2 linked regions of the Rhodopseudomonas palustris genome follow. The protein of the gene in region 1 interacts with the protein of each later gene in a pairwise test. Links are inferred from orthologs where the notes say so. Each region holds a gene or a part of one and is shown on either strand. Other genes may lie near its edges.

Region 1 (14,599 bases):
ATCGAACGGCGCCCGGCTCGCCGCCGGCGCCGGCATCGCCGGATCGAGCCCGAGCTCTGTGAAGTACGGCGTCAATCGCTTGCGCCAGACCTGTTCGCGCGCAGCATCCGGCGTCACCACCTGATGGCAGAAGAAGTTCAGATTGATCGGCGCCGAAATCTGTTCCCGGAAAGTACCGACCTGCTCGCGCGCTTTATCCGGCGACAGCATCGCGCACGGCAGCGAGGCCAGCGCACCGCTGCGGGCCGCGGCGATAGCGAGTTCCGCATCCATCGCACCCGCCATCGGGGCGAGCAGAATCGGACATTCGATAGCGAACAGGTCGAGGAGACGGCGATCCGGCCACATGATCAGGCTCTCGCGATTGTAGGGGGAAGCGGCGCAGCCTCGTTGCCCGCCGAGGCCCTTTTACACGCCGCCTCGTGGCTCCGCTATGGCGCCCCGCCCTCCTCACGACGAACCAATGGATGTTTTGGCAAGTCGACCGCGCGTGCTATGCGGGCGTCATGCCTGCCCTGATCCTTCCTCTGATCGAAGCCGCCGCGCATTGGCCGGCCCGCGGTGGCCTGCTCGGCCTCGACCTCGGCACCAAGACAATCGGCGTCGCCGCGTCCGATCCGGACCGCAAGCTCGCCACCGGCGTCGAGACCATCGCCCGCAAGGCGTTCACCGCCGATGCCGCCCGGCTGCTGGCGCTGGCGGCCGAACGCACCGCCTGCGGCTTCGTGCTCGGCCTGCCCCTCAACATGGACGGCAGCGAGGGCCCGCGCGCGCAGTCGACCCGCGCCTTCGCGCGCAGTCTCGCTCGGCTCACCGAACTGCCGATCGGGCTGTGGGACGAGCGACTGTCGACCGCCGCGGTCGAGCGCGAGCTGATTGCCAACGATGTCAGCCGGGCGAAACGGGCCAAGGTCATTGACGAGCACGCGGCGATCTTCATCCTGCAGGGCGCGCTCGACCGGCTCGCGGCGCTACGCCGGGCCGAGTGAGCAGGTAACAGGATCGATGCGATGAATTGCGTGTGCGGCTCGGGAAAAACTTACGACGACTGCTGCGGTCCCCTGCTCGCCCGCACCCGGCCTGCGGCATCGCCGGAAGCGCTGATGCGGTCGCGCTATGCAGCTTACGCGCTGAAGGATTTCGACTACATCGTCGAGACCACCGATCCGGAACGGCGCGATCTGTTCGATCACGACGTCAACCGCGCCTGGATGGAGGAGTCCGACTTCCTCGAATTGCGGGTGCTCGGCAGCAGCGAGAAAGGCAGCCGCGGCACCGTCGAGTTCGTCGCCCGTTTCCGCCGCGGCGGCGGCCCCGAGCAAAGCCATCACGAACGCTCGCAATTTCGCAAAGCCCGCGGCCGCTGGTACTTCTCGGAAGGCGAAGCGGTCGGTTGAATGAGTGTCTAGCTCCCGTCATCGCGAGGAGCGAAGCGACGAAGCGATCCAGAAACTCATTGCACTAAGCCTCTGGATTGCTTCGCTTCGCTCGCAATGACGGGACTGACGCACCCGCCTCACATCTCCGGCAGCACGCGCCCCAGCAGACCCTTCGCAATCTCGGTCGGAATGTCAGCGGCGCCGTAGAGCGTTGCTGGCTCCGCCACCAAACGAGTCCGCGCGAACAGTTCGGCATGCGGCGGGTGAATTTCGTTGAGCGCGGCAGCCGCAGCAAGCTTCGCCAGCATCTCGACCGCGAGCCGCGCGGTGCGCTCGTTGTCGACCTGCAGCAGCGCCCGGGCGATCAGGCCGGCCGCCGCCGGTCCGCCGGTGAGCGCCGACGTATCTTGGATCAGCGCCTGTAGCACTTCGGTGCCGGCATCGCTCTCGCGCGACATCGCCCGCAGCACGTCGAGGCACATTACGTTGCCCGAGCCTTCCCAGATCGCATTGACCGGCGCCTCGCGATAGTGCCGCGCCAGGATGCCGTCCTCGACGTAGCCATTGCCGCCGAGGCACTCCATCGCTTCATACACGAACGGCGGCGCCGACTTGCAGATCCAGTATTTCACCGCCGGTGTCAGCAGCCGCATATAGGCGGCTTCGAGCGGATCGTTCGGTGCCTCGTCGAACGCGCGGCACAACCGCATCACCAGCGCCACCGAAGCCTCGACCTGCAGCGCCATGTCGGCGAGAACTGATATCATCAGCGAGTGGTCGGCAAGCCGCTTCTGAAACACGGTACGATGCCGGGTGTGATGCAGCGCATGAGCGAGCGACGATCGCATCAGGCCGGCGGACGCAGTCGCACAATCCTGCCGCGTCAGCTGCACCATCTGGATGATAGTGCGGATGCCACGGCCGAGCTCGCCGACCGGCAGCGCGTAGGCGCCGGTGAACTCAACCTCCGACGATGCGTTGGAGCGGTTGCCGAGCTTGTCCTTCAGCCGCTGAAAACGGATCTCGTTGACCGAACCATCAGGCTGAAACCGCGGCATGAAGAAACAGCTCAGTCCCTCGTCGGCCTGCGCCAGCACCAGGAAGGCGTCGCACATCGGCGCCGACATGAACCATTTGTGGCCGACGATGCGGTACGCATCGCCATCGCGGAACGCGCGCGTCGCATTGGTGCGCACATCGGTGCCGCCCTGCTTCTCGGTCATGCCCATGCCGATGCTCATGCCGCGCTTGGCGGTCCATGGCGCGAAGCTTGGATCGTATTGACGGGTGCCGAGCACCGGCATCACCTGCGCCAGCAGGTCCGGCTGCGAGCCGAGCGCCGCGACCGACGCGCGTGTCATCGTCACAGGACAGAGGTGGCCGGTCTCGACCTGAGCGGCCATGTAGAACTTCGCGGCGCGCACCACTTCTGACGCATTGCCGGCGGGCTTGCCGTGTGCGTCCCAGGTCGAGTTATGCAGGCCGGCCTTGAAGCTCTCCGCCATCAGCTCGTGATAGGACGGATGGAATTCGACCTGATCGCGGCGCACGCCCTTGGCGTCGAAGGTCTTCAGCTTCGGGGTGTATTCGTTGGCGAGACGGCCGCGTTCGGCCATCTCGGTGGTGCCCCACGCCTTGCCGAAGGCTTCGAGCTCGATATGAGCGTTAGCCCCCTGATTGAAAGTGACCGCCTCGAGCAGCGGCCGGTCGGCGCCCAACAGGTCGAGGTCCGGAAGCGGCGGCGACTGGTTGAACACCTCGTGGGTGGCGAAGGAAGGCTGCGTCATGGCGGTCCTGGAACGATGCGGATTCGCGCGCATGTTACGCAGAAAACCGCCCCGAGGACACGGCGGATCGCCGCGCCCTCACTTCATTCGTTCACGCGCCGCCTTGAAGCCGGTGACGAACCGCGCCAGCGTATGGGAAGTCGCGCCGCGCGGCAGCATCACTTCGATCAGTGAGAATACCCCGCGCCGCTCGACCGCGCGCTGCAGCGCCGCGGCGAGTTCGGCGCGCGTCGTGACCCGCTCGCCGAAGCCGCCGATCGAATGCGCGATATCGGCGAAATGCCAGTCGTCGAGGTCGTTGAACTTCGATTCCGGCTGGAACACCCGTAGCATTTCCCAGCTGCAATTGTTGAACAGCACCACGATCGGATCGAGGCCGTAGCGCTTGCAGTTGCCAAGCTCCCAGCCGGTCATCTGGAACGCACCGTCGCCGACCAGCACCAGCGGCCGCAGGCCGGTCGCGGCAACGCCGATACCAGCGGGCACGCCGAACCCCATGCCCGCGTAGTATCCCGGGGCCGCCAGCGCGGTATTGTCGATCTCCATGGCGGTGAACAGGCAATCGCCGATATCGGCGGTCATCGGCATCTTGCCGTGGCGGTCAAACAGATCGTTGATCGCGGTGGCGATGTCCGATGGCGCGATCGGCGATGCGTCGAGGGTCAGCCCCCGGGGATAGGACATCCCCTTCCCGACATTGCGCGGCCGCGGCGGATGCTGCGAGGCGTGGGCGTCGAGACCGGCGATCAGGTCAGCCAGCGGAAGATCGCGATAGACGTGGTGGCCGATCTGCACCTCGCGTCCGGTCGCCAGCACGGTGCGGCGCGGATCGGTCATATTCGAGGACAGCGCGAAATTGGTGTCCGACAGGATGACGCCGAACATCAGCACCAGGTCGGCGCTCTCGACCAGGGCCGACAAGTCCGGATCGCCGGCGGCGCCAAGATAGGTGCCGGCCACGACGTCGTCGGCACCCTCCAGCAGGCCGCGGCCCATGAATGTCGTCACCACCGGGAGGCCGAGCTTGCGGGCCAGCGCGGCGACTTGCTGCTCGACGCCGTAGCGGCGGATTTCGACGTCCACCACCATCACCGGCGACTTCGCCTTGGCGATCCGATCCAGGATTTCTTGCGCGCATTCGTCCCGCGCTCCGGCGTCGGCTTCGCGCCGCGGCAGCTTCGGCACCGGGTCGACCTTGGCGTCGACCATGTCGCGCGGAAACTCGATGTACACCGGCAGCGACAATTCGAGTGCGCTCCGCAGCACCCGCGCGATCTCGGCCGGCGCGGTCGCCGGATCGCTCAGCACGGCCTGATCGCAGGTGACTTCCTTGAATACCGCAAGTTGGGAATCGACGGTGCGGACCTGGTGATGCAGCAGATAACCGCTCGTGCGTTCGCGCGCGCCGGGCGCACCGGCGATCACCACCACCGGCGAGCGCTCCGCATAGGCGCCGGCGATCGAGTTGACGAGGTTGAACGCGCCGGCCCCGTAGGTCACCACCGCGACGCCGATGCTGCCGCGATAGCGCGACGCCGCATCGGCCGCAAAGCCGACCGCCGGCTCGTGGCTCATCGTGAAATACGGCAGCGTGCCGCTTTCCTCGATCACCTTGAAAAACGGCAGCACGAAATCGCCGGGGATGCCGAAGATCTCCCGGGCACCGTGATCCTTGAGGGCGTCGAGCAGCGCGGTCGCAAGCGTCGGCATGGGAGCTCCTGACTGGGCACGGAAAGCGCCGGACCGCTTTACCAGAGCTTCCGACTTTCGACCAACCGCACGCCAGTGTGACACGCTGCAAGGCCGAAATGCCGGCTGTTCCACAACGCCGGGGGATTATTCCGCGCGGCGCCCCGTTGGCGCTTGCCCGGCTTTCCAACTCTCCCTATAGCTCTTGCTTTAATGACCCCCGCCCCAAAATCGACTTTCGTCCTCGGTCACCGGCATCTGCTGGGAATCGAAGGGCTTTCCGCCGCCGACATTTCCGGCCTGCTCGACCTCTCCGAGGAGTATGTCGAGCTCAACCGGCAGGTCGACAAAAAGCGCACCAGTTTGCGCGGCCGCACCCAGGTCAATCTGTTCTTCGAGGCCTCGACCCGGACGCAGTCGTCGTTCGAGATCGCCGGCAAGCGCCTCGGCGCCGACGTGATGAACATGAGCGTGTCATCATCGTCGATGCGCAAGGGCGAGACCCTGATGGACACCGCGGTGACGCTGAACGCGATGCACCCGGACATCCTGGTGGTCCGGCATCACGCCTCAGGCGCCGTGGAACTGCTGGCCCGCAAGGTCGACGGCTCGGTGATCAACGCTGGCGACGGCGCCCATGAGCATCCGACCCAGGCGCTGCTCGACGCGCTGACGATCCGCCGCAACAAGGGCCGACTCGAAGGGCTGGTGGTGGCGATCTGCGGTGACGTGATGCATTCGCGCGTCGCCCGCTCCAACATTCTGCTGCTGAACACCATGGGCGCCCGCGTCCGCGTCGTTGCGCCTTCCACGCTGCTGCCCGCGGGCATCGAACGGATGGGCGTCGAGGTGGCGCGCGACATGCGCGAAGGGCTCGACGGCGCCGACATCGTGATGATGCTGCGGCTGCAGCGCGAGCGCATGAACGGCTCGTTCGTGCCCTCCTCGGCCGAGTACTTCAACTATTTCGGGCTCGACCAGAAGAAGCTGTCCTACGCCAAGCCGGACGCGCTGGTGATGCACCCGGGCCCGATGAACCGCGGCGTCGAGATCGACTCGATCGTCGCCGACGGCGCCCAGTCGGTGATCCGCGAACAAGTTGAAATGGGCGTGGCGGTGCGTATGGCGGTGCTCGAAGCGCTCGCCCGCAACCTGCCGAACGCCTGATGCCGGAACGGGAAACAACATGCTGACCGATCGCCGCCCGATCCTGCTCGCCAACGCACGCCTGATCGACCCCTCACGCGACTTCGACGGCATCGGCGACGTGCTGATCGCCGACGGCGTGATCCGCGATGCCCGTCGCGGCATCGGTGCTGCCGGCGTTCCTGAGGGCACCGACATCATCAACTGCGCCGGCATGGTGGTCGCGCCCGGTCTGGTCGACATGCGCGCCTTCGTCGGCGAACCCGGCGCGAGCCACCGCGAGACCTTCGCATCCGCCAGCCAGGCCGCAGCCGCCGGCGGCATCACCACCATCGTCTGCCAGCCCAACACCAACCCGGTGATCGACAATTCGGCGACGGTCGACTTCGTGATGCGCCGCGCCCGCGACACCGCGATCGTCAACATCCATCCGATGGCGGCCGTCACCAAGGGTCTGGCCGGCGCGGAGATGACAGAGATCGGTCTGCTGAAGGCCGCCGGCGCGGTGGCGTTCAGCGACGGTGACCTCAGCATCACCAACGCGCAGGTGATGCGCCGCGCGCTGACCTACGCGCGCGATTTCGATGCGCTGATCGTGCACCACACCGAGGACCCCGACCTGGTCGGCGAAGGCGTGATGAACGAGGGGGAGTTTGCCACCCGGCTCGGCCTCGCCGGCATCCCCAACGCCGCCGAGACGGTGATGCTCGAGCGCGACATTCGCCTAGTGATGCTGACCGGCGGCCGCTACCACGCCGCGTCGCTGAGCTGCATCGAGTCGCTGGAGATCCTGCAGCGCGCCCGCGACCTTGGCCTGCCGGTGTCGGCGTCGGTTTCGATCAACCACGTTGCGCTGAACGAGAACGACATCGGGCCGTATCGTACCTTCCTCAAGCTGGCGCCGCCGCTGCGCACCGAAGCCGACCGCAAGGCGCTGATCGCGGCGATCGCCTCCGGGCTGATCGACGTGGTGATGTCGGATCACAATCCGCAGGACGTCGAGGTCAAGCGGCTGCCGTTCGCCGAAGCCGCCGACGGCGCGATCGGGCTGGAGACGATGCTGCCGGCCGGGTTGCGGCTGGTGCACGCCGGCGAACTGGACTTCCTGAGCCTGATCCGCGCGATGTCGACCCGTCCGGCCGAACTGCTCGGCCTGCCCGGCGGCACGCTGCGCTCCGGTGCGCCCGCCGACCTGATCGTGATCGATCCCGACGTGCCGTGGCTGGTCGATCCGGACGAATTGAAATCGAAGTGCAAGAATACGCCGTTCGACGAAGCGCGGTTCTCCGGCCGGGTGACCCGCACCATCGTCGGCGGCCGCACCGTCTATGAGCATGTGTGAGATTTGAAGGCTGGTTGAGTCAGCCGCTTGAACTAGGCCTTTCGATCCGTCATTGCGAGCGCAGCGAAGCAATCCAGAAATACCGAGCACAGAAATGGATTGCTTCGTCGCTTCGCTCCTCGCAATGACCGGGAGCGTCTGACTTTATTGCCGCGCTAGAGTGTTTGGAGAGTTGTGATGATCGGGATCTACATCGCCGCGCTGGTGATTGGTTATCTGTTCGGCTCGATCCCGTTCGGCCTGATCCTCACCAAGATCGCCGGCACCCAGGATCTGCGCTCGATCGGCTCCGGCAATATCGGCGCCACAAACGTGCTGCGAACCGGCCGCAAGGGCCTCGCCGCCGCGACCCTGCTGCTCGATGCGCTGAAGGGCACCGCCGCCGTCATCCTCGCCGCCTATCTCGCCTCCGGCACCGATGCGATCGCCGCCAACGCCGCGATGCTGGCGGCGCTCGGCGCCTTCCTCGGCCATCTGTTTCCGGTGTGGCTGAAGTTCAAAGGCGGCAAAGGCGTCGCCGTCTATATCGGCGTACTGATCGGACTGTTCTGGCCGGCTGCGGTGGTGTTCTGCATCATGTGGCTAGCGACGGCCTTCACCTCCCGCTACTCGTCACTGTCGGCGCTGGTGGCGAGCTTCGTCACCCCGATCTTCCTGTGGTGGTTCGGCCACGACGCCCTCGCCTCGCTGTTCGCCGTGCTGACGCTGCTGCTGTTCTGGATGCACCGTGAAAACATCATGCGGCTGCAGGCCGGCACCGAGAGCAAGATCGGCCAGAAGAAGTAAGCGTCGCTCTTGTTCCGAAGGCGCCCGATCGCGCTGAGCGGGCGCGATCAGATAATACCTCCAGCCGCGCTGTCGGCGACCTTGAACACACGTTAAAGTTGCGCAACACTGCCGCTCGCGGGGGCGGATGTGGGCGAGCGTAGCAGCGATCAGGGGACGACCGTCCTCACCGAAGCGCAGCGAGTGGATTGGCTGCGGCTGATCCGGGCCGACAATGTCGGCCCTCGCACCTTCCGCTCGCTAATCAATCATTTCGGCTCGGCGCGCACTGCGCTGGAGCGGCTTCCTGAACTCGCCAGGCGCGGTGGCGCCGCGCGCGCGGGCCGGATTCCATCCGAGGACGAGGCACGGCGCGAGATTGAGGCCGGAAGGCGGATCGGCGTCGAGCTGGTCGCGCCGGGCGAGCCCGGCTACCCGCCGCGCCTCACCACAATCGACGACGCGCCGCCGCTGCTCGGCGTTCATGCCCTGCCCGATGCGCTCGCCGTGATGGCGCGGCCGATGATCGCGATCGTCGGCTCTCGCAATGCCTCCGGCGCCGGCCTGAAATTCGCCGCGCAGCTCGCCGCCGATCTCGGCGCGAGCGGCTTCGTGGTGATCTCCGGGCTCGCCCGCGGCATCGATCAGGCGTCGCATCGGACGAGCCTGGCCAGCGGCACCGTCGCGGTCCTCGCCGGCGGTCACGATAAGATCTATCCGGCCGAGCACGAGGATCTGCTGCTCGATATCATCCAGGCACGCGGCGCGGCGATCTCCGAGATGCCGCTCGGCCACGTCCCGCGCGGCAAGGATTTTCCCCGCCGCAACCGGCTGATTTCCGGCGCGGCCGTCGGCGTCGCGGTAATCGAGGCCGCCTATCGCTCAGGCTCGCTGATCACCGCTCGGCGCGCCGCAGATCAAGGCCGCGAGGTGTTCGCCGTCCCCGGCTCCCCGCTCGACCCGCGCGCTGCCGGCACCAACGACCTGATCAAGCAAGGCGCGACGCTGATCACCTCGGCCGCCGACATCGTCGCGGCCGTCGCATCAATCCTGGAGCGGCCGCTGGAGATGCCCGGCCGCGAGCCGGAGCACGCTCCGCCCACCGGCGAGCCCGACGCCGGAGACCGTACCCGCATCCTGTCGCTGCTCGGCCCAAGTCCTGTGGGGATCGACGACCTGATCCGATTGAGCGGCATCGCACCGGCGGCGGTGCGCACCGTCCTGCTGGAGCTCGAACTCGCCGGAAGGCTAGAGCGCCATGGCGGCGGGCTGGTGTCGCTGAGCTGAGGCAAACGCCTTCCAAAAAAGCCAACGGCCCGAAGCGGTGAGCCTCGAGCCATTGTCCAGGAGCGGACGTACATCCGGCCCGCTCCGACGTTCGAATCGTGAACTGGTTCGGTTAATTAGACGTAAACTGCAACCGCCTCGTGACAGCGTCGGCATTGGCCGACGCTGTACTGCCGAACGGCCCCCACAGAACCTCACCTAAGATCTGAGACCAGACTGAAGACCCCCGCCGGATCAGCAGGATCAGGGAACTTGTTCACTCGGTGCTGGAATTGCGCCGCCGGCGAACGATCGCCCGGGCCTCCATCCGCGCCATGTCGAGCAGGTAACAGAGAGTGTCGAGGCGATGCGCCTGGGCGACCTGAATCAGTTGACCTGTCGCTTCTGACAGGTATTGGGCTGCTTCCACGGGGCCGCCGTCGCCGGGACGGGTGTAACGGGAGCTCTTCTTGCTGTCGGACGGCGGTGACATTGGGGCACCATTCCTGGCGGAATCGATCCACTCCAAAATAGATGGATGAAGAGCGATATACACGCATAGGTTGTGCATCTCTAGGTTTATGTTTTGTGAATTTCAGGCCCAGGTGGTCGGAAGATGTGGCGTCCTGCCCGAGCGGCGATTTGACAGCGCCCCTGTCACCACCCATGTTCCGGGCAATCTGGCCGGCGCGAGTCTCGCAGACCGGCCTTTTTCTCTTCATCTGATGCTTGGAATGCGATGAACCTCGTCATTGTCGAGTCGCCCGCGAAGGCCAAGACGATCAACAAATATCTCGGCTCGTCCTACGAGGTTCTGGCCTCGTTCGGGCACGTGCGCGACTTGCCGGCGAAGAACGGATCGGTCGACCCGGACGCCGACTTCCAAATGATCTGGGAAGTCGACCCGAAAGCCGCGAGCCGGCTCAACGACATCGCCAAAGCTCTGAAGAGTGCGGACAAGCTGATCCTCGCCACCGACCCTGATCGCGAGGGTGAGGCGATCTCCTGGCACGTGCTGGAGGTGATGAAGCAGAAGCGTGCGCTCAAGGACCAACAGGTCGAGCGCGTCGTGTTCAACGCCATCACCAAGCAGTCGGTCACCGACGCGATGAAGCACCCACGCCAGATCGACGGCGCTCTGGTCGACGCCTACATGGCGCGCCGGGCGCTCGACTATCTGGTCGGCTTTACCCTCTCCCCCGTGCTGTGGCGCAAGCTGCCGGGCGCGCGGTCCGCCGGCCGTGTGCAGTCGGTGGCGCTGCGCCTGGTGTGCGACCGCGAAACGGAAATCGAGAAGTTCGTCCCCCGCGAGTACTGGTCGCTGATCGCCACCCTGGCGACGCCGCGCGGCGAGACCTTCGAGGCCCGCCTGGTCGGCGCCGACGGCAGGAAGATCCAGCGGCTCGACATCGGCACGGGCGCCGAGGCCGAAGACTTCAAGAAGGCAATCGAGGCGGCGAACTTCCGGGTCGCCACCGTCGAAGCCAAGCCGGCGCGCCGCAACCCCTACGCGCCGTTCACCACCTCGACGCTGCAGCAGGAAGCCAGCCGCAAGCTCGGCTTCCCGCCGGCCCACACCATGCGGGTGGCGCAGCGGCTGTACGAAGGTGTCGATATCGGCGGCGAGACCGTCGGACTCATTACTTATATGCGTACCGACGGTGTGCAGATCGATCCGTCCGCCATCACCCAGGCGCGCAAGGTGATCGCCGAGGATTTCGGCAGCGCCTATGTGCCGGAAGCGCCGCGCCAATACACCGCCAAGGCCAAGAACGCACAGGAAGCCCACGAAGCGATCCGCCCAACCGACCTGTCGCGCCGGCCGTCCGACGTCAGCCGCAACCTCGATTCCGACCAGGCCCGGTTGTACGAACTGATCTGGATCCGCACCGTCGCCAGCCAGATGGAGTCCGCCGAGCTGGAGCGCACCACCGTCGACATCGAGGCGAAAGCCGGGTCGCGCTTGCTGGAGCTGCGCGCCACCGGCCAGGTGGTGAAGTTCGATGGCTTCCTCGCCGCCTATCAGGAAGGCCGCGACGACGATTCCGAGGACGAGGATTCCCGCCGCCTCCCCGCGATGACCGAGAACGAGGCGCTGAAGCGCGAGACCCTCGCCGTCACGCAGCATTTCACCGAACCGCCGCCGCGGTTTTCCGAAGCCTCGCTGGTGAAGCGGATGGAAGAGCTCGGAATCGGCCGGCCCTCGACCTATGCCTCCATTCTGCAGGTACTGAAGGATCGCGGCTACGTCCGGCTGGAAAAGAAGCGGCTACATGGCGAGGACAAGGGCCGCGTCGTGGTCGCGTTCCTGGAGAGCTTCTTCACCCGCTACGTCGAATACGACTTCACCGCCGGGCTCGAAGAAGACCTCGACCGCATCTCCAATAATGAAGTGTCCTGGAAACAGGTGCTGAGCGACTTCTGGCGCGACTTCATCGGCGCGGTCGACGAGATCAAGGACCTGCGCGTCGCCCAGGTGCTCGACGTGCTCGACGAGATGCTCGGCCCGCACATCTATCCGGCGCGCGAGGACGGCGGCGATCCGCGGCAGTGCCCGAGCTGCGGCACCGGCAAGCTCAATCTGAAAGCCGGCAAATTCGGCGCCTTCGTCGGTTGCTCGAACTATCCGGAATGCCGCTACACCCGGCCGCTCGCTTCCGACAGCGCCGGGGATGCCGATCGTGTGCTCGGCACCGATCCCGACAGCGGCCTCGAGGTCGCGGTGAAGTCCGGCCGGTTCGGCCCCTACATCCAGCTCGGCGAGGCCAAGGACTACGCCGAGGGCGAAAAGCCGAAGCGGGCCGGCATCCCGAAGGGCACCTCGCCGTCCGACGTCGATCTCGAAATGGCGCTGAAGCTGCTCGCGTTGCCACGCGAAGTCGGCAAGCACCCGGAGACCGGCCAGCCGATCAAGGCCGGCATCGGCCGGTTCGGGCCCTATGTGCAGCACGAAAAGACCTACGCCAGCCTCGAGGCCGGCGACGATGTGCACACCATCGGCCTCAATCGCGCGGTGACGCTGATCGCCGAGAAAATCGCCAAGGGCCCGAGCAAGCGGCGGTTCGGCTCCGATCCCGGCAAGGCGCTCGGCGATCATCCGAGCCTCGGTGCCGTCGCTGTGAAGAAGGGCCGCTACGGTGCGTACGTCACCGCCGGCGGCGTCAACGCGACGATCCCTTCCGACAAAACCGAAGACACCATCACCCTGCCCGAAGCGATCGCGCTGCTCGACGAGCGCGCCGCCAAGGGCGGCGGCAAGGCCAAGAAGGCGCCGGCCAAGAAAGCCGCGGCCAAAAAGGCCGATGCCGACGGTGAAGCCAAGCCCGCGAAAAAGGCGGCTGCCAAGAAGGCCAAGCCGAAAGCTGAAGGCGCCGCCGCCAGCAAGGCGCGCGCGCCTGTCGCCGCAAAGACAGCAGCGAAGAAGGCCGCCGAGCCTAAAGACGCGGCCAAGGGTAGCGCCGCCAAGAACGGATAGATGTGAGCAAGCCGCGCGACGCGAAGTTTCCGGACAAGGCCACTCTCCTCGCCTTCATCCGTGCCCACCCCGGCAAGGTCGGGACCCGGGAGATCGCGCGCGAATACGGCCTGAAGAATGCCGATCGCGCCGAGCTGAAGCGCATGCTGCGCGAGCTCGCCGACGGCGGCAGTATTCGCAAGAGCGGCCGCCGCAAGGTGTCGGAGCCCGCCACGCTGCCACCGACCCTGCTCGCCGATATCGTCTCGCGCGACGCCGACGGCGAACTGATCGCCACCCCGTCCGAATGGGACGAGCAGGACGGCGACGCGCCGAAGATCCGCATCCATACGCCGCGCCGGATCAAGCCCGGCACCGCAGCAGGCGTTGGTGATCGCGCGCTGTTGCATGTCGAGACCGCCGATCCGCGCGAGGCCGGCCCCGCTTATGTCGGCCGTGTCATCCGTGTCCTCGAGCGCGGCAAGGCCCGTATCCTCGGCATCTTCCGCGCGCTGCCGCAAGGTGGCGGCCGGATGGTGCCGGTCGACAAGAAGCAGGCCGGCCGCGAACTCAACATCGCGGCGCACGATGCCGGCGGCGCGCAGGATGGCGATCTCGTCAGCGTCGACCTGATCCGCACCCGCGGCTATGGCCTCGCCTCAGGCCGCGTCAAGGAACGGCTCGGTTCGCTGGCCAGCGAAAAGGCGATCAGCCTGATCGCGATCCACACCCACGATATCCCGCAGGAATTCTCTACCTCCGCGATCCGCGAGTCCGAAGCCGCGGAGCCGGCGACGCTGAAGGGCCGCGAAGACTGGCGCGATCTGCCACTGGTGACGATCGATCCGCCCGACGCCAAGGACCACGACGACGCCGTCCACGCCGAGCCTGATCCGGATCCGAACAACAAAGGCGGCGTCATCCTGCATGTCGCGATCGCCGACGTCGCTTACTACGTGCGCCCCGGCTCGGCACTCGACCGCGACGCGCTGCGCCGCGGCAATTCGGTGTACTTTCCCGACCGCGTCGTGCCGATGCTGCCGGAGCGGATCTCCAACGATCTGTGTTCGCTGAAGCCGGGCGACGCGCGCGGCGCTCTTGCCGTCCGCATGGTGATCGACGCGCAGGGGCACAAGCGCTCGCATTCGTTCCACCGCGTGCTGATGCGCTCGGCGGCAAAGCTGAGCTACGCACAGGCCCAGGCCGCGATCGACGGCAAGCCCGACGACATCACCGGCCCGCTGCTCGAAACCATCCTGAAGCCGCTTTACGAAGCCTACGCGGTGGTGAAGCGCGGCCGTGACGAGCGCGATCCGCTCGACCTCGATCTGCCCGAGCGCAAGATCATCCTGAAGCCGGACGGCACTGTCGACCGCGTCATCGTGCCGGAGCGGCTCGACGCGCACCGGCTGATCGAGGAGTTCATGATCCTCGCCAACGTCGCAGCCGCCGAGATGTTGGAGAAGAAGGCGCTGCCGCTGATCTACCGGGTTCACGATGAGCCCAGCGTCGAGAAGGTCCACAACCTCGTCGACTTCCTGAAGACGCTCGATCTGTCGTTCGCCAAGCAAGGTGCGCTGCGGCCGGCGCAGTTCAACCGCATTCTGGCGATGGTCAAAGGCGAGGATTCCGAGCCGCTGGTCAACGAGGTGGTGCTGCGGTCGCAGGCGCAAGCCGAGTATGCCGCCGAGAATTATGGCCACTTCGGCCTCAATCTGCGTCGCTACGCACACTTCACCTCGCCGATCCGCCGCTACGCCGATCTCGTGGT
Region 2 (14,691 bases), 800 kb from region 1 along the record:
ACCCGCCTGGATATCACCGCCGAGCCCAGTGTTCCCGGCAGGTTCGTGTTGAACGCGACCGTCCGCACCGGTTACGGCGCCGGCGTTCCTGACGGCCGGGTAGTGTTCTACGATCTGTCGACCAGCACCGTGCTGGGCTGGATCGATGCCGGCAAACCGAGCCTCACGGTCGACGGCCTCAAGCCGGGGCGGCATCTGCTGCGCGCCGATTACGCCGGCAGCGCCAGCCGGCTGCCGCTGATCGTGCTGCCGAGCCAGTCGGCCGAGGTCGCGCTCGATGTGCTGGCCCAGCCGCGCCTGACGTTGTCGTCGTCCGATGCTGCTCCGGCACCCGGCGCGGTGGTGACGCTGACCGCCGCCGTCACCGGTCCGCACGGTCTGCCGACCGGCACGGTAAGCTTCCGCGACGGTGACCGGGTGATCGCCGCGCACGTGCCGCTCGATCGCACCGGACTGGCGGCATTCACCACCTCGGCACTCGACAATGGCGTCGGCGGCATTGTGGTCGTGTACGAAGGCGATCATCACTACGCGCGGGCCACTGCGCAGCTGGCACCGAACGAAGATCGCGCGCTCGCGCTCGCCGCCGCCCCGCGGATGTAGTCGCCGCTAAGATTCGGCCGGGATCGGCGTCGATGCGGCCGGTGCTGCAGTCGCGGCTGAGGCCCGCCGCCGGCTGCGGATCGCGAAGCGAAACACCAGATACTGCGCGGCGAACGCTGCGACTTTGAACGCCGGCGCGATCACCATCACGTAGAACGTCCACAGCTTGATATCGCCGGTCAGCGCCGCCGCGATTACCCCGGCGCCGAGCACCAGCATCAGCGCCGCCCACGCGTAACCGGCGATCCGCACATAGTCCGGGATGGTGTCGCCGACGATCGGCGGCACGTAGCGCAGCATCCAGTCCCGGCGCAGCATCAGCAGCCCGACCGCGATGTGGCCGACGCTGGGCTTGATCAGGACGAAGCGCGGATCGTTGGTCAGCAGCGTGGCGCCGCCGAGCACCACCACCAGCGCGACGCTGGCATAGGCCATCACGTCGAGCCGCTGGCCCTTTACTTTGGCGTAGATGAACTGCCCGACCGCGCCGAGCACGGCGACGATCGTCGCCAGCGCGACGTTGCCGGTCGAGAAATACAGCACCACGAAGACGATGGTGGAGAAGAAGTCGCTGCCGAGCTTGGCGAACACCGCCTTCATTGCACGTTTCTCCGCTGTCGCGCCGCCTGCGGAGAACCGCGGCGGAGCGACGTCGCCCCGCCCGATTGTGCGTGGCCCCTCGAGGGAAGTAAACCGCAGCCGCCCGCCGACAAGGGGCGCGTGCCGTTTTAGGGCCGGGGAAACCTCAGTTCGGCGCAACCAGGGCGGTGGCGCGCCCCGGGCTGCCGAACGGCTTGGGCTTGTCCTTGCCGCAGGCAAAGCCGCGCGCCAGCTCGTCGGCCGCCTGGCGTGCCACCTCGTTGGCGTTGCGGTTGGCGGCGACGTCCACATAGGCGACGTGGCACACCGCGCCGGGCGGCAGCCGCGTCACCAACAGCATCTGCTTGGTGTTGGGCCGGCCGCCTTTGCCGAGATCGTCGTTGTCGGCGAGGTGCCAGCGCTGGATGATGGCGAACGGCTTGCCGGCGCCGTCGAGCCGCCATTCGACCGTATCGGTGGTGGAGTTGAACGGGCCGAACGAGGTTTTGGCCGCCGGCTGGGCGCTGGCATCCTTGTAATTGCGGCCGACGCTGACGCTCTGGCGCAGGTCCATCTCCGATACGACCACCACCAGCCCGTCCTGGCCGGGGCACAGCCACTCGCCGCTATCTTCCGGTGCGCCGCCCGGCCGCGCGACCCGGCACGCCTTGGGAGCGGTCGAACTATAGACGCTGCTGGCGCCGTCAGCCTGAGCCGGCGCCATGAACGCGGCCGAAATAGTGAGCGGGAGCAGCACGGCGAGGGCGGGGAGCAGTCGCATTGGCAGGCCTTGCATCGCAGCGGAACCTTTGTCGGTCGGCGTCCGGCTGGGGAAGGTTCGAGCAATTTCCGCTCAGGTACTGCCCTTTGCGGCGGAATCGCTCTAGAACGGCGCCTTCGTGTGTCCGTCCTTTAGCCGCGTTCGAATCGAAGAACCATGCCGCTGTTGTCGAATGACCATTACCGCGTCGGCCGCTCCAAAACCGGGCTCGGCCTGTTCGCCGTCAAGCCGATCAAGAAGGGCGCCAAGATCATCCGGTATTTCGGGCCGCTGCTCGACGCGCACAACAAAAAGCACGACGGCATCGAAAACAAATACCTGTTCGAGTTGAACAAGCGCTGGACCATCGACGGCTCGGTGCGCAAGAACGTCGCGCGCTACATCAACCACGCCTGCAAGCCGAACGCTGAGTCCGACGTCAATCCGCGCAAGAAGCGCGTGATCATCCGCGCCATCAAGAACATCGAGCCGGGCGAAGAGATCAACTACGATTACGGCACCGATTACTTCAAAGCCTATCTGAAGCCGATCGGCTGCAAGTGCGTCTCCTGCGAGAAGAAGCGCAAGAAGAAGGCTGCCGAAGCCCGTGCCGAGAAAGCCAAGCTGAAGCTGAAGGCCGAGCGCAAGGCGCAAGCCGAAGCCGAGAAGGCCGCCCGCAAGGCCGCGAAGGCGGCCGGCAAGGCCAAGCCGGAAAAGCCGTCGAAGCCGGAGAAGGTCGCCAAGTCGAAGGCGCCGAAAGCGGTGAAGGCAAAAGCGACGGCGACGACGAAGGGCGCCGGCAAGGCACCGAAGACGAAGGTCGTGACGGCAAAGGCCGGCAAGACCAAAGCGGCGAAGCCGGCCAAGACCACGTCTCGCAAGGCGACCACCGGCAAGTCCAAGGCAGCCTGATTGTAGTCGCGGCCTCTCCAATCGTCATTGCGAGCGAAGCGAAGCAATCCAGCTCCGTGCACTGAGTTCCTGGATTGCTTCGTCGCTACGCTCCTCGCAATGACGGAGAAGCGGTGCTTATGCAGCGACCGCTGCGCCGCTCCGCTTCAACCCGATGAATTGCAGCTCGGCGAAGATCCCGACCGCCGTCGCCTGCATCAGCACGAAAGCAATGCCGAGCGCGTTCGGTGCGACTGCGCCGCCGAGCAGCAGTGCGACGCTCGCGAGCGTCCATAGTGCGTTCCCGCCGATCACGATCAGCACCAGCGCCCGTGGCAGCACGCTGCGGGTACCGAGCCAGCCGACCAGGGCGGCGTAGCCGATCAGGAACAGTCCCGTCTCCAGCAGCAGCGGCTGCGGCAGGGCGAGCAGGCGCGAGAGTGGGCCGGCCGCCAAGCTCAGCAGCAACGCCATCGCGCCGCTGACCACAGCGTCGGCCTGCAGGGCGCGGCGGAGCAGCGTGGACGGATGGGTCATAGAGGATTGGATCATGGAACATCTCCTTCGGTTGCAGCGATGCCCCGAAGGATGCCGAGATGCGCGACGCAATTCGATTACCTGGCAGGTCAGAAACGCTTTACCTCGGAGGTCATGGATGCTGTGCGGTGTGCGTGCTAGCGTTCGCGCATGAACACCAACGTGTCTTCGATCAATGCCGCCGCCGGCGCGCAGCCGGTCCGGATCGGCGATTACTTGCGGCAGTGGCGGCAGCGCCGCCGGCTCAGTCAGCTTGATCTCGCGCTCGACGCAGAAATATCCGCGCGGCATCTGTCGTTCGTCGAGACGGGACGCGCCTCGCCGTCGCGCGAGATGGTGCTGCGGCTCGCCGAGCGGCTCGACGTTCCGCTCCGTGAGCGCAACGTGCTGCTCGTCGCGGCGGGCTTCGCACCGGCGTTCCCGCAGCGCTCGCTGGATGACCCGGCGCTCGCCTCGGTGCGGGCTGCGGTCGATCAGGTGCTTGCCGCGCACGAGCCGAACCCGGCGCTGGCGGTCGATAGGCACTGGAACCTGGTGTCGGCCAACCGCATGGTCGCGCCGATGCTCGACGGCGTTGCGCCGCATCTGCTTGCGCCGCCGCTCAACGTGCTGCGGCTGTCGTTTCATCCCGAAGGTTTGGCGGCACGCACCGCCAATCTGGGCGAGTGGTGCGCGCATCTGCTGGAGCGACTACATCGGCAGTGCGAGACCAGCGCCGATCCGAAGCTGATCGCGCTGTACGAAGAACTGAAGACCTATCCGGTGCCGGCGCGCGCCGCACCGATCGCAGCGGATGCGGTCGCGGTGCCGTTTCGCCTGCAGCTCGGCGACGAGGTGCTGAGCTTCATCTCCACCACCATGGTGTTCGGCACGCCGATCGACGTCACCCTGTCGGAAATCGCGATCGAGACATTCTTTCCGGCCGATGCGATCACGGGGACGCGATTGCGCGAACTGGCCGCGCGGCTCTGATCCGCCTTGTCCGGCGTTGCCTGCGCCCCATCTGTGTGGGACTGTGCCGGCAACGACAACGAGGAGGCGCCGATGAGCACGCTGAAGCCGCTAACGATCGACGTGGTGTCCGATGTGGTCTGCCCCTGGTGCTACATCGGCAAGAAGCGGATCGAGCAGGCGATCGCGCTGGCGCCGGAGGTGCCGGTCGAGCTGATCTACCGGCCGTTCTTCCTCAATCCCTGGGTGCCGCGCGAGGGCATCAGCCGCGACGAGTATCTGACCAAGAAGTTCGGATCGCCGGAGCGCTACAAGGAAATCGCCGGCCGCATCGCCGAGACCGCCGCGCAAGAGGGACTGGAATATCACCCCGAGCGCGTGCAGCGGCAGCCGAACACGATCGATTGCCATCGCCTGATTCACTGGGCGAGCGCGGTCGGCCACGGGCCGGCGATGAAGCAGCGGCTGATGGAATTGTACTTCCGCGACGGTGGTGATCTCACCGATCCTGAGGTGCTGGTGCAGGCGGCGGCCGAATGCGGCCTCGATGCCGCCGACATCCGCGCCCGGCTCGCCACCGATCAGGACGTCGAGGAAGTCTCGGCGCAGGCGCAGGAAGCCGCCGACAAGGGAATCTCCGGCGTGCCGACCTACGTGTTCATGCACCAATACGCGGTGTCCGGCGCGCAGGAACCGGCGCTGATCGCCCGTGCCATCCGTAAGCTGTCGGCGGAGCTGAACGCGGAAGCCGCGGAGTAATCAGCGCTTCAACAGCCGCTTGGCGAAGTGCCGCAGCCGGTCGCGCGCCGACAGCGTAGCAACGATCGGCGCGAACAGAGGATCGCGTTTGCGCAGCGGCAACACCAGGTCGCCGACCGCGAACCGGCCGCGCCAGATCGGATCGATCATCGGATGCTGGGCGCTGGCAGTGGAGTCGGCAAAGCGGATGTCCGGATCGGCGCAGAGATGCCGGGTCAGCGCCAGTGTCAGCAGCACGCCGGGCGAACAGCGGGCGAAGCTCTCGTCGATGCCGAGCTTGAAGAAATAAGCGCGGTCGGCGTGGCGCAGCACGATGCCGGCTGCGATCGGCGTTGTGCCGGCGGACAGGGTGATCACCTCGCATTGGCCGCGCGAGGCCAGCGCGATCGCGGCGCTGCGCAGCCGGGCCGCAAGCTCCGGCTGCCGCTTCAGCGAGCTGCCGCGGCGGCCTTTCCAACCGCTGTCTTCCAGCGCCAGAAAAATGTCGAACGCCCGCGCTGCCTCGTCGGCAGTTTTGGCCACGGTAAAGCGCACCTCGCCGTGCTCGCCAAGACGACGCTCGAGACGGCGCAGGTTCTTCAGCTTCTTGGTATCGAGGTCCTGGCGCAGCAGGGCTTCGCCGTCGCGGCTGGCGTCGAGGCCGGCGCGGGTCCAGCCGTTGATCAGGCGCGGACTGAGCCCTTCGGTGGCGAGCACGCGCGTGAACGCCGCCATCGCTTCGCCTTCGCGGGCGACGTCGCGTAGCACCAGGGCGCGGGCGCCGGCAGCGCGCGCCTGCGCCATCATCTTGGCGGCGGCGTCATCGGCTGCATCGCGGTCAAGCAGCGGCGTATCGAGCGAGCGGAACGGATCGGCGGACACCAGCGCCGGCAGCGGCAGACGGAACGCGCGCCAGCACGAGATCACCGGCAGGACGCCGATCAGCCGGCCGGCGGAATCCTGCGCGGTCAGTGCGCGCGGGACCGCGTCGTCACCATTCGCTGCAATCACCCATTCTGGCAGGTAGTAACCGTTCGGCTCGATCACCCGGGTCGCCAGATCGCACCAGGCTGCCTTGTCGATCGCGGCGACCTCGGGCAGCGCGCCGGGAGCGGCGGTCGTTGGCGCGACGGCGCGGCGATGCACGAACGGCGTGGTGGGGAACGTCTCGGCCAAAGCTCTCGGTCCTGAATTGTCAAAGCGCGTCCGAAGCAAGCCCCGGCGCGACGGCCAGGAGACTAACCGCCGACTCCCAACATCACCTTGGTTCCACGAGGCAATTTGCCGACAATGTTAACCGCAGCTTTCCTCGCACGCCGCCTTTCGGCGTCGAATTGCCACGTCGCCTGAACCCGCTCTCGCCGGGCGGCGACCAAGAGCGGTCATTGGTCGGCAAGGAGACGCCATGCGACGCGCGATGCTGAAGGCCGCGGCGACCGCCGCCAGCCTGCTGTGCGGAGTGGCTGTTGCGGCCGCGGAAAGCCGGGTCGCGCTGGTGATCGGGCAATCGGCCTATCGGGCGGTGCCGGCGCTGCCCAATCCGGTGAACGACGCCAAGGCGATCGCCGCGTTGCTCGGCGAGGCCGGCTTCGAGGTCACCGAGGCGTCCGATCTCGGCCAGACCGAGCTTCGCGCCAAGGTCGGCGACTTCGCCGCCACGGTCGCGGCGAAAGGGCCGGAGACCGTTGCGCTGGTGTTCTATGCCGGTCACGGTATCCAGGTGGACGGCGAGAACTATCTGATCCCGGTCGACGTCGATCCGAAACGCGAGGCCGACATTCCGCTGCAGGCGGTGCGGCTCGACGACGTGCTCAACACGCTCGGCTCCGTGCCGAGCAAGAGCCGGATCATCATGCTCGATGCCTGCCGCAACAATCCGTTTCCGAGCATCAATAAGACGACAGGGCAGGGGCTGGCGCTGGTCGATACCAAGTCCGGCGCGCCCGGCACGCTATTGTCGTACTCGACCTCGCCCGGCGCCGAAGCCGAGGATGGGGGCGGCGCCAACAGCCCTTACACCACCGCGCTGCTCAAAGCGGGGCGCGAGAACGGGCTGAAGATCGAAGACACCCTCAAGCGGGTGCGGCTCGCAGTGCATCAGGCAACCGAAGGCCGCCAGACGCCGTGGGAGAGCTCGTCGCTGGTCGACGACTTCCAGTTCTTCGCCGCATCGGCCGCCGCGCCAACCGACACCGCGGCGCCGAAGCCGCGCACGGTCGAGGAGTGGCGCGCCTTCCTGAAGGGCAAGCCGGTGGATCAGGCCAACATGTTGATCGTGTCCGACGGTTCGGCCGACGCCTATGAAGCGTTTGTCGGGCTCTACGCCGAGCCGCCGTTTGCACCGGAGGCCAAGCGCTGGCTCGACCGCCATCGCCGGATGAAGGCCTGGAGCCGGGCCGTGCTCATCAACACCGGATCGGCCTATTCGGCGTTCCTGACCGAATATCCCGACAGCGACCTCACCGCGACCGCGCGCAAGCTCGCCGAGCGGCTGCGCAATCGCCCCGACAACGCGGTGGTGGTGCCGGCCGCGCTCGCGACGCCGGTGGTTGCCGCCGTGGCGCCGACCTGTCCGTGCGGGCCGAGCGCTCCGGTGCTGCAGCAGAAGGCTGAGCCCAAGAAGACCGATGTGAAGAAGACCAAGAGCCGGGCCGAGCGCGACGATCCGCCCAAACGCAGCGGCAAGGCCTCGCGGACCCGGGTCTATGTCGAGGACGAAGACGACGGCGTGGTGCGGCGGCCGCCGATCTACGATCCGCCGCCGGGGCCGGTGATTCAGTTCGGCGGCGGTTTCCGCGGCGGCTACGGCGGTGCGTATCGCGGCGGCGGCCAGACCGGACCGAGCCGCGGCCGCTATTGAACGCGGCAACTGGACGGCTGTCGGCGCGGCGCCTGTGAAGCCGCCGCCCGGGCCGCTCACAGCATCGCAAATGCGCTCGACACCATCGCCACCGGCTTGCCGTCGGAGGCGCCGAGCAGCGTGACCCGTCCAAAGCTCATGGTGCGGCCGAGCCTGACCAGGCGGGCGTCGGCGATGACGTCGGTCGAGGCGACGGCTTTCAGGAAATGGGTGGTCTGATCGACCGTGGTCATCGGCCGGAAGCCGCGGTTGCCGGCGCAGACCGCAAACACCATCGCGGTGTCGGCCAGCGCCATCAGGGCCTGGCCGCAGACCACGCCGCCGCTGCGACATAGCCGCTCGGAAAACGCCATCCGCAAAGTTGCGCCGGGCTGCCAGTCAGCCGGGCCGCCGGACGGCGGATCGAGCTCGAGGGTTTCGATCGACAGGCCGAGCTCCAGCACCCAGGGCGCGAACGCCTCCTGCAGCATCTGCCGCGCCTCCTGAAGGCCGAACTCCGCCGCCTGCTGCTCTGCCATGCGTCTCTCCCTGACTCGTTGATTATCCGCATGTTTCGCGGCGTTTCGCAGCATCCCATCCGATTCGGGACGGCTTGAAAACGACACGGTCGATCCCTTAAGTTCGGCGGCATCCGAAAGGGGACACGATGGTCAGACGAGTTGCGTTGGTGGTCGGCCTGGTGGTGACGGCGATCGTGCTGAACGGTTGCACCAAATGCGGTCCGATCTGGGAAGATTGGCAATCGCCGAAATCCTGCCGGTCGGATCATCTGTAGCGCTGCGGCCGGGCACGGCTCGCGCGAAAGGGAGTTTGCGATGAAGATTCTGCACGGCGTTGCCGTCCTGGCCCTGCTGACGGGGCCGGCTTTGGCGCAGGGTGAGGGCCCGCACGTCAATCTGGTGCCGGAGATCGAGCACAAGTCCCCGGAAGAGAAGGCCCAAGACGCGGTGCGGCAGAAGGCCTACCAGGAATCGCTGCGTAAGATTCCGGATGCGCAGGCGCCGAACGATCCGTGGGGTGGCGTCCGCGGCGCCGAGGCGACCCAGCCCAAGGCCAAGCGCAAGACTCACCAGAGCAATTAAGCTCGTCTAACGGCCACTGCTGCGGCGATAGGCAGGTGGTCAAAACGGCACAGATTTTTTCTGCGATTTGAGGATGATGCGCGGACGGAACCCCGGCGTACGCAACTCGTTGCGCGGCCGGATCCGACTAACTCATTCGTTTTCGTTCGCAGGATATCACGTGACGTCGCGCGAGGTGCCGTTCGATCCAAAGGTCTTTCTTCGCAGTGCAGGTACGGGACGCGCCGTTCTGCAATTTCGCGCCGGCCAGACCATTTTCACGCAGGACGAAGCCGCCGACTGCGTGATGTACATCCAGCAAGGCCGCATCAAGCTGTCGGTGATGTCGGAGCAGGGCAAGGGCGCGGTGGTCGCCATCCTGCAGCCCGGACAATTCTTCGGCGAAAGCGGTCTGCTCGATCATCGCCGCCGTGCGACCGCGATTGCGCTGGAAGACTGTACCCTCACCAGCATCACCAACGCGTCGATGATGGCGACGCTGCAGCGTGAGCCGGCGATGTGCGAGCTGTTCACCCGGCACCTGGTGGCGCGCAATTCACGGGTCGAAGACGATCTAATCGATCAGCTGTTCAACAACAGCGAGAAGCGCCTGGCGCGGCTGCTGCTGCTGCTTGCGGACCCGGCCGAGGCGTCGCGGCCGGTGCCGATCGAGATCAGCCAGGAGACGCTGGCGGAGATGATCGGGACGACCCGGTCACGCGTCAGCTTCTTCATGAACAAGTTTCGCAAGGCCGGCTTCATCGACTACAACGGCCGGATCGAGGTGCATCCCACCTTGCGCAATGCGGTGCTGCCGGACCGGCCCCGCGCGGTCGAGCCCGCCCGAAAGCCCGAATAGCTATCGCAATTGATGGATGGAGTGCGGCGGACCTCGTCCGTCTGGGGCCGGCGCGCTGTCGCGGCGCCGGCTATTTCTTCTTGTCGCCGAGCAGGCTGCCGGTGCGGCGATCGACGAAATGCATCTGCGCGCACGCCGGGCAATGCACCAGCTCGAACGTGGTCTGTGCCGAGCTTCCGGGGTCTTCCTGCAGCCAAGCCTGGACCTTCATCCCGGTCCGGGGACACTGATAGAGCACATGCGACATTGGAAGGCCGGTTCCGCCTTTAGTTCTAGGAGAACGACTTGCCGGGTGCGGCCGTCCATGCGCTTGATCTAGATCAATTAGCGTATGATTTTACCGTTAAATTGCGACTGAATCGCATGCAAGCTTAATCCGGTTAATACTGCCGGTAATCGATGCGGGCGTTCACAACCGAATCGTCAAGCCGCTGATCCTGAACGCAAAAGGCCGCCAGCGTCGGACGCTGGCGGCCTGTGCTGGTTTGCTCAACCCTCGCGCGATTACTTGCGGGCGCAGCTCACCTCGATGCGCACCGAGCTGGCGCCGCAGCGCGCGGTCATGATGCCGTTCTCGATCGTGATGTTGTCGCTGAACCGCGCCGAGCCGTTGCCGACGCACAGCGCCGAGACCAGCGCCTCGTCGGCACCGCAGGCGGTGGGGCAGCCGTTGGCCGGGCAGCTGGTCGAGGTCAGGGTGCGGACGCTGGAGATCGAGGCGCCGTCCTTGCCGGCAGGGCCGGCAGGTCCCGCCGGGCCGGCGGGGCCTTGCGGACCGGCTTCGCCTTGCGGTCCGCGCGAGCCTTCGCCGCAGCCCGCCAGGGCGATCGCCGCGCCCGTCAGCGCGATCAGCGTGCCGATCCGAAATCTGTCCATGGCCTGCCGGCGCATTCCTGTCTCCTTGTCGGTAAGGGCCGGTGCCCAAGCAGCACGCGGCGATGACGAGCCTGATTGATACAAGGCGGGCGCTGTCCTGCGCACCCGCGGCGCGAGCCTAGAGCATGTCGGGTTCCGAATGAAACGGAACCTGCGCGGCACTCGCAATGATCAGAGGAGCGACGATAGGGAGGGGCAACCTGTCTGGCGCTGCGACGGGACGAGCGCCGTCACTGACCCACCAAAAACTGTACCCGCAAAAAACAAGGAGCCCCGAACGAGGCCGTGTTCGGGGCTCCGGTCACGGTCGAAACTCCCCACCTCTAGAAAGCTCGGCAATGACGGCCGCAGGCTAGCGGCGGCCGCTCGGCATTGCCTATGCGTAAAATCAAATACCGTTGGCGTTACGAACCGCCATGCCCATGATGGGCATGATGCTGGGTGAGCTGCGCGATCAATTGCTTCAGCACCCGGCGGCGGTCTTCGTCGGTCGTCTCCGACAGCAGTCGGCGATACAATTTCAGGTTTTCGTCGCGGAGAAATTTATCCAAGACGCTCTCCTGTTCGTTTGCTCCCATAGGACGCGGCGGCCATCGCAGCGCGCGCGCCCGTCAGTCACGTCTCCTGTCGAAGCGGATGGCACCCTCAGGCTAGTACGAGCGAAAATGCCTGTCGATCCGAAATGCTGTCCGCCAGTTCCAGGGGGAGCGGTCGGCGCTGTCAGGAAAACCCTGATCTGCCGATACCGCCGCTGCGGCCGATTGCCCTCAGCCGAAGGAATGGATGGTGGAGCGGGGCGGCTGCGGTAAAGCTGGCGCGCGGTCATTGCACGGGACGATGGAAGATGAGTTTTTGGTACGTGGTCGACGCCGTCGCGGTCGGAATCATCCTGCCCTGGATCGTCGCGACCTATCGGCTGCTCGAAGCCTTCAAGCGCGGCACCGGCGCGGGCCTGACCAAATGGGCGATCTACGCCGCGGTCTGCGTGCCGGCGATGCTGCTGGTGATGTGGGGCATCCAGAACCTGCGCTGAGCCTTCCGGCGCAGCGTTCACAGCCGCTCAGTGCCGCCGCCATACACCGCCGCCGCGGTGCCGCCATTGCGGATCCGCCGCGCCTCGGTCATCGCCCGCTGCACTCCGAGATCGGCGGAGTCGCTGGAGAAGGTGATCAGCCGGTTGCAGTTCGGGCACTGGGTCTGAAACCCCTCCCGCATGTTCTTGATCTTCTCCCGGAACGTCACGCGGCAGCGGCCGCACAGCACCCGCACTTTGTCCGGGATCTTCGGAGTGGCAAGAAGGCTATCCATCCTGTCAGTTGTGGCGAAGCCGGGTTGAGAAAGGATGAAGGCGCGGCACGGGACGCCGGTTCGCGCCGCGGGACGCGAGCTGATTTGAATAGGAGGCTCGACCAAGCTTCAAGCGCGAGCTAATCGCTTGCTGATGTTATTCGGCCGGCAGAAAACGCCCGCGACTTGCTGCTTAGCAGGCGGCCGTCCCGACCTGGTTAGTTTAGCTACACTGTAGCTTGGCGTTTCTGTTCGATGCCGTCGTGGACTCGCTCTGCTGGCTAATCGGCCCTGGCTCGCCTCCCGACCGCACGTCGTCAGGATTGGGCGATTGCATTCCAACTCCAGCTTCTACCGAGTTCCGAAATTGTGCCGCTGGTCCTCGTGAAAGCTCCGGATTCCGACAAGAACATATTGCGAACTGAGAACAAATGGGGTACGTTGATTTTGCCGGCTGAGCCCGGCGCCTGTTTGTCCAGTTGGCGAATCCGTCCATAAGGAGCACGTTGATGGCTGCCCCCACCGCATTGCGTATCGTCGAAGGTTCTTCCATGGACAAATCCAAGGCGCTCTCCGCCGCGCTGTCCCAGATCGAACGTCAGTTCGGTAAGGGCTCGGTGATGAAGCTCGGCAAGAACGACCGCGCGATGGAAATCGAGACGATTTCCTCCGGGTCGCTCGGGCTCGACATCGCGCTCGGCGTCGGCGGCCTGCCGAAGGGCCGGATCGTCGAAATCTACGGGCCGGAATCGTCGGGCAAGACCACGCTGGCGCTGCATTGCGTCGCCGAAGCCCAGAAGAAGGGCGGCATCTGCGCCTTCATCGACGCCGAACACGCGCTCGACCCGGTCTATGCCCGCAAGCTCGGCGTCAATGTCGACGACCTGCTGATCTCGCAGCCCGACCATGGTGAGCAGGCGCTGGAAATCGCCGACACGCTGGTGCGCTCCGGCGCGATCGACGTGCTGATCGTCGACTCCGTGGCGGCGCTGGTGCCGCGCGCCGAACTCGAAGGCGAAATGGGCGACGCACTGCCCGGCCTGCAGGCCCGCCTGATGAGCCAGGCGCTGCGCAAGCTGACCGCGTCGATCAACAAGTCCAACACCATGGTGATCTTCATCAACCAGATCCGGATGAAGATCGGCGTGATGTACGGTTCGCCGGAAACCACCACCGGCGGCAACGCGCTGAAGTTCTACGCCTCGGTCCGCCTCGACATCCGCCGCATCGGCGCGATCAAGGAGCGCGACGAGGTGATCGGCAACCAGACCCGCGTCAAGGTGGTGAAGAACAAGCTGGCGCCGCCGTTCAAGCAGGTCGAATTCGACATCATGTATGGCGAGGGCGTCTCCAAGATGGGCGAGATCCTCGACCTCGGCGTCAAGGCCGGCATCGTCGAGAAGTCCGGCGCCTGGTTCTCCTATGACAGCCAGCGGCTCGGCCAGGGACGTGAGAACGCCAAGTCGTTCCTGCGCTCCAACCCGGACATGACCGCCAAGATCGAAGCGGCGATCCGCCAGAACTCCGGCCTGATCGCCGAACAGATCCTCGCCGGCTCGCCCGAACGCGACGCCGACGGCGAAGAGCCGATCGAGGAGTGAGATGGCTCGCGGCCGGCTGATGCCTGTCGCATGATTTCAGGTCGGCGAGCGGTATGCCGGCCTGGAGCCGATCTTTTCTGAAGCCGACTTTTTTAAGACGGCGAGTGCTGCGACCCCCTGTTGCCGGGGATCCCGCGGCGCTCGCCGCATTCGTTTGGGGAACGGCTTGATCTCTGCTCGGGACTGAAGAGGCTGTGTCGAAGCGCTGTTCTCAAACAGACGTCATGCGCGGCCCTAACCCGCCTGCGCGGCCGTAGCCGCTCCGGCGCGTCGAAGGCCCACGCATCATCGCGCGCAGCGCGCACAACCGAGGCAATTGCGAAAAGGATGGATCGCCGGGTCGAGCCCGGCGATGACGTTGTTCTTCGTGGCCGAGGCTGCCTCGGGCCGAGGCTGCCGGCCTCTCAATGCCGGCGAGCCAGCGGCGGCAGCTACTCCGCGGCCCGCGCGTAGTCCGCCGCCAGTGCGTAGTCCTCGACCGGCGGGCACGAGCAGATCAGGTTGCGGTCGCCGTAGACGTTGTCGACGCGGCCGACCGGGCTCCAATATTTGTCGGTGCGCGAGTTCGGCGCCGGGAAGCAGCCTTCGGTGCGCGGATAGGGCCGGGTCCACTCGGCGCTGGTGACGTCGTGCGCGGTGTGCGGCGCGTGGCGCAGCGGTGACTGTTCGATCTTGTAGCGGCCGTCCTCGACCTGCGCGATCTCGCGGCGGATCGCGATCATGGCGTCGCAGAACCGGTCGATCTCGGCCTTCGATTCCGACTCGGTCGGCTCGATCATCAGCGTGCCGGGCACCGGGAAGCTCATGGTCGGGGCGTGGAAGCCGTAGTCGATCAGCCGCTTGGCGATGTCGTCGACGGTGACGCCGGTGGTGGTCTTCAGCGCACGCGGATCGACGATGCACTCGTGCGCGACCCGGCCGCGGGCGTTGCGATACAGCACCGGGAAATGCGGCTGCAGCCGCGCCGCAATGTAATTGGCGTTGAGGATCGCGATCTCGGTGGCCCGCTTCAGGCCGGCCGCCCCCATCATCAGGATGTAGATGTAGGAGATCGTCAGGATCGAGGCGGAGCCCCACGGCGCCGCCGA

The links.
Region 2: the proteins of dprA (region 1) and recA interact in binary tests that used the Bacillus subtilis proteins (3 or more experiments, as listed by UniProt). The link is inferred for Rhodopseudomonas palustris from one-to-one orthologs.

What each region holds. Positions count from the first base shown.
Region 1 is NZ_CP019966.1:3,433,034-3,447,632, forward strand. Bases 7,557-10,326 are described here. They hold dprA (DNA-processing protein DprA), read left to right. Parts: upstream 7,557-8,258; coding sequence 8,259-9,395; downstream 9,396-10,326. Other genes in these bases: plsY (glycerol-3-phosphate 1-O-acyltransferase PlsY), read left to right, coding at 7,557-8,129; RPPS3_RS16060 (hypothetical protein), read right to left, coding at 9,652-9,867; topA (type I DNA topoisomerase), read left to right, coding at 10,114-10,326. In the rest of the region: RPPS3_RS16015 (NAD(P)H-dependent flavin oxidoreductase), read right to left, coding at 1-348; Holliday junction resolvase RuvX, read left to right, coding at 507-989; RPPS3_RS16025 (YchJ family protein), read left to right, coding at 1,011-1,397; RPPS3_RS16030 (acyl-CoA dehydrogenase family protein), read right to left, coding at 1,517-3,166; ipdC (indolepyruvate/phenylpyruvate decarboxylase), read right to left, coding at 3,245-4,876; RPPS3_RS16040 (aspartate carbamoyltransferase catalytic subunit), read left to right, coding at 5,069-6,022; RPPS3_RS16045 (dihydroorotase), read left to right, coding at 6,042-7,343; more of plsY, read left to right, coding at 7,518-7,556; more of topA, read left to right, coding at 10,327-12,849; rnr (ribonuclease R), read left to right, coding at 12,852-14,599. UniProt on the Bacillus subtilis protein: Protein that helps load RecA onto ssDNA during transformation. Binds cooperatively to circular ssDNA, is able to bridge different segments of DNA. Favors the loading of RecA onto SsbA- or SsbB-coated ssDNA and formation of RecA-DNA filaments.
Region 2 is NZ_CP019966.1:4,238,651-4,253,341, reverse strand. Bases 11,696-14,557 are described here. They hold recA (recombinase RecA), read left to right. Parts: upstream 11,696-12,511; coding sequence 12,512-13,603; downstream 13,604-14,557. Other genes in these bases: gcvP (aminomethyl-transferring glycine dehydrogenase), read right to left, coding at 14,035-14,557; RPPS3_RS19695 (hypothetical protein), read right to left, coding at 11,766-12,023; RPPS3_RS19700 (hypothetical protein), read left to right, coding at 11,696-11,748. Outside these bases: RPPS3_RS19770 (Ig-like domain-containing protein), read left to right, coding at 1-603; RPPS3_RS19765 (inner membrane-spanning protein YciB), read right to left, coding at 610-1,203; RPPS3_RS19760 (hypothetical protein), read right to left, coding at 1,349-1,978; RPPS3_RS19755 (SET domain-containing protein), read left to right, coding at 2,120-2,854; RPPS3_RS19750 (hypothetical protein), read right to left, coding at 2,972-3,370; RPPS3_RS19745 (helix-turn-helix domain-containing protein), read left to right, coding at 3,521-4,342; RPPS3_RS19740 (DsbA family oxidoreductase), read left to right, coding at 4,415-5,080; RPPS3_RS19735 (GNAT family N-acetyltransferase), read right to left, coding at 5,081-6,235; RPPS3_RS19730 (caspase family protein), read left to right, coding at 6,465-7,919; RPPS3_RS19725 (PaaI family thioesterase), read right to left, coding at 7,976-8,437; RPPS3_RS19720 (peptidylprolyl isomerase), read left to right, coding at 8,566-8,694; RPPS3_RS19715 (hypothetical protein), read left to right, coding at 8,735-9,001; RPPS3_RS19710 (Crp/Fnr family transcriptional regulator), read left to right, coding at 9,162-9,839; RPPS3_RS24675 (hypothetical protein), read right to left, coding at 9,910-10,050; RPPS3_RS19705 (hypothetical protein), read right to left, coding at 10,344-10,730; RPPS3_RS24670 (hypothetical protein), read right to left, coding at 11,120-11,266; and 2 more genes. UniProt on the Bacillus subtilis protein: Multifunctional protein involved in homologous recombination, DNA repair and competence.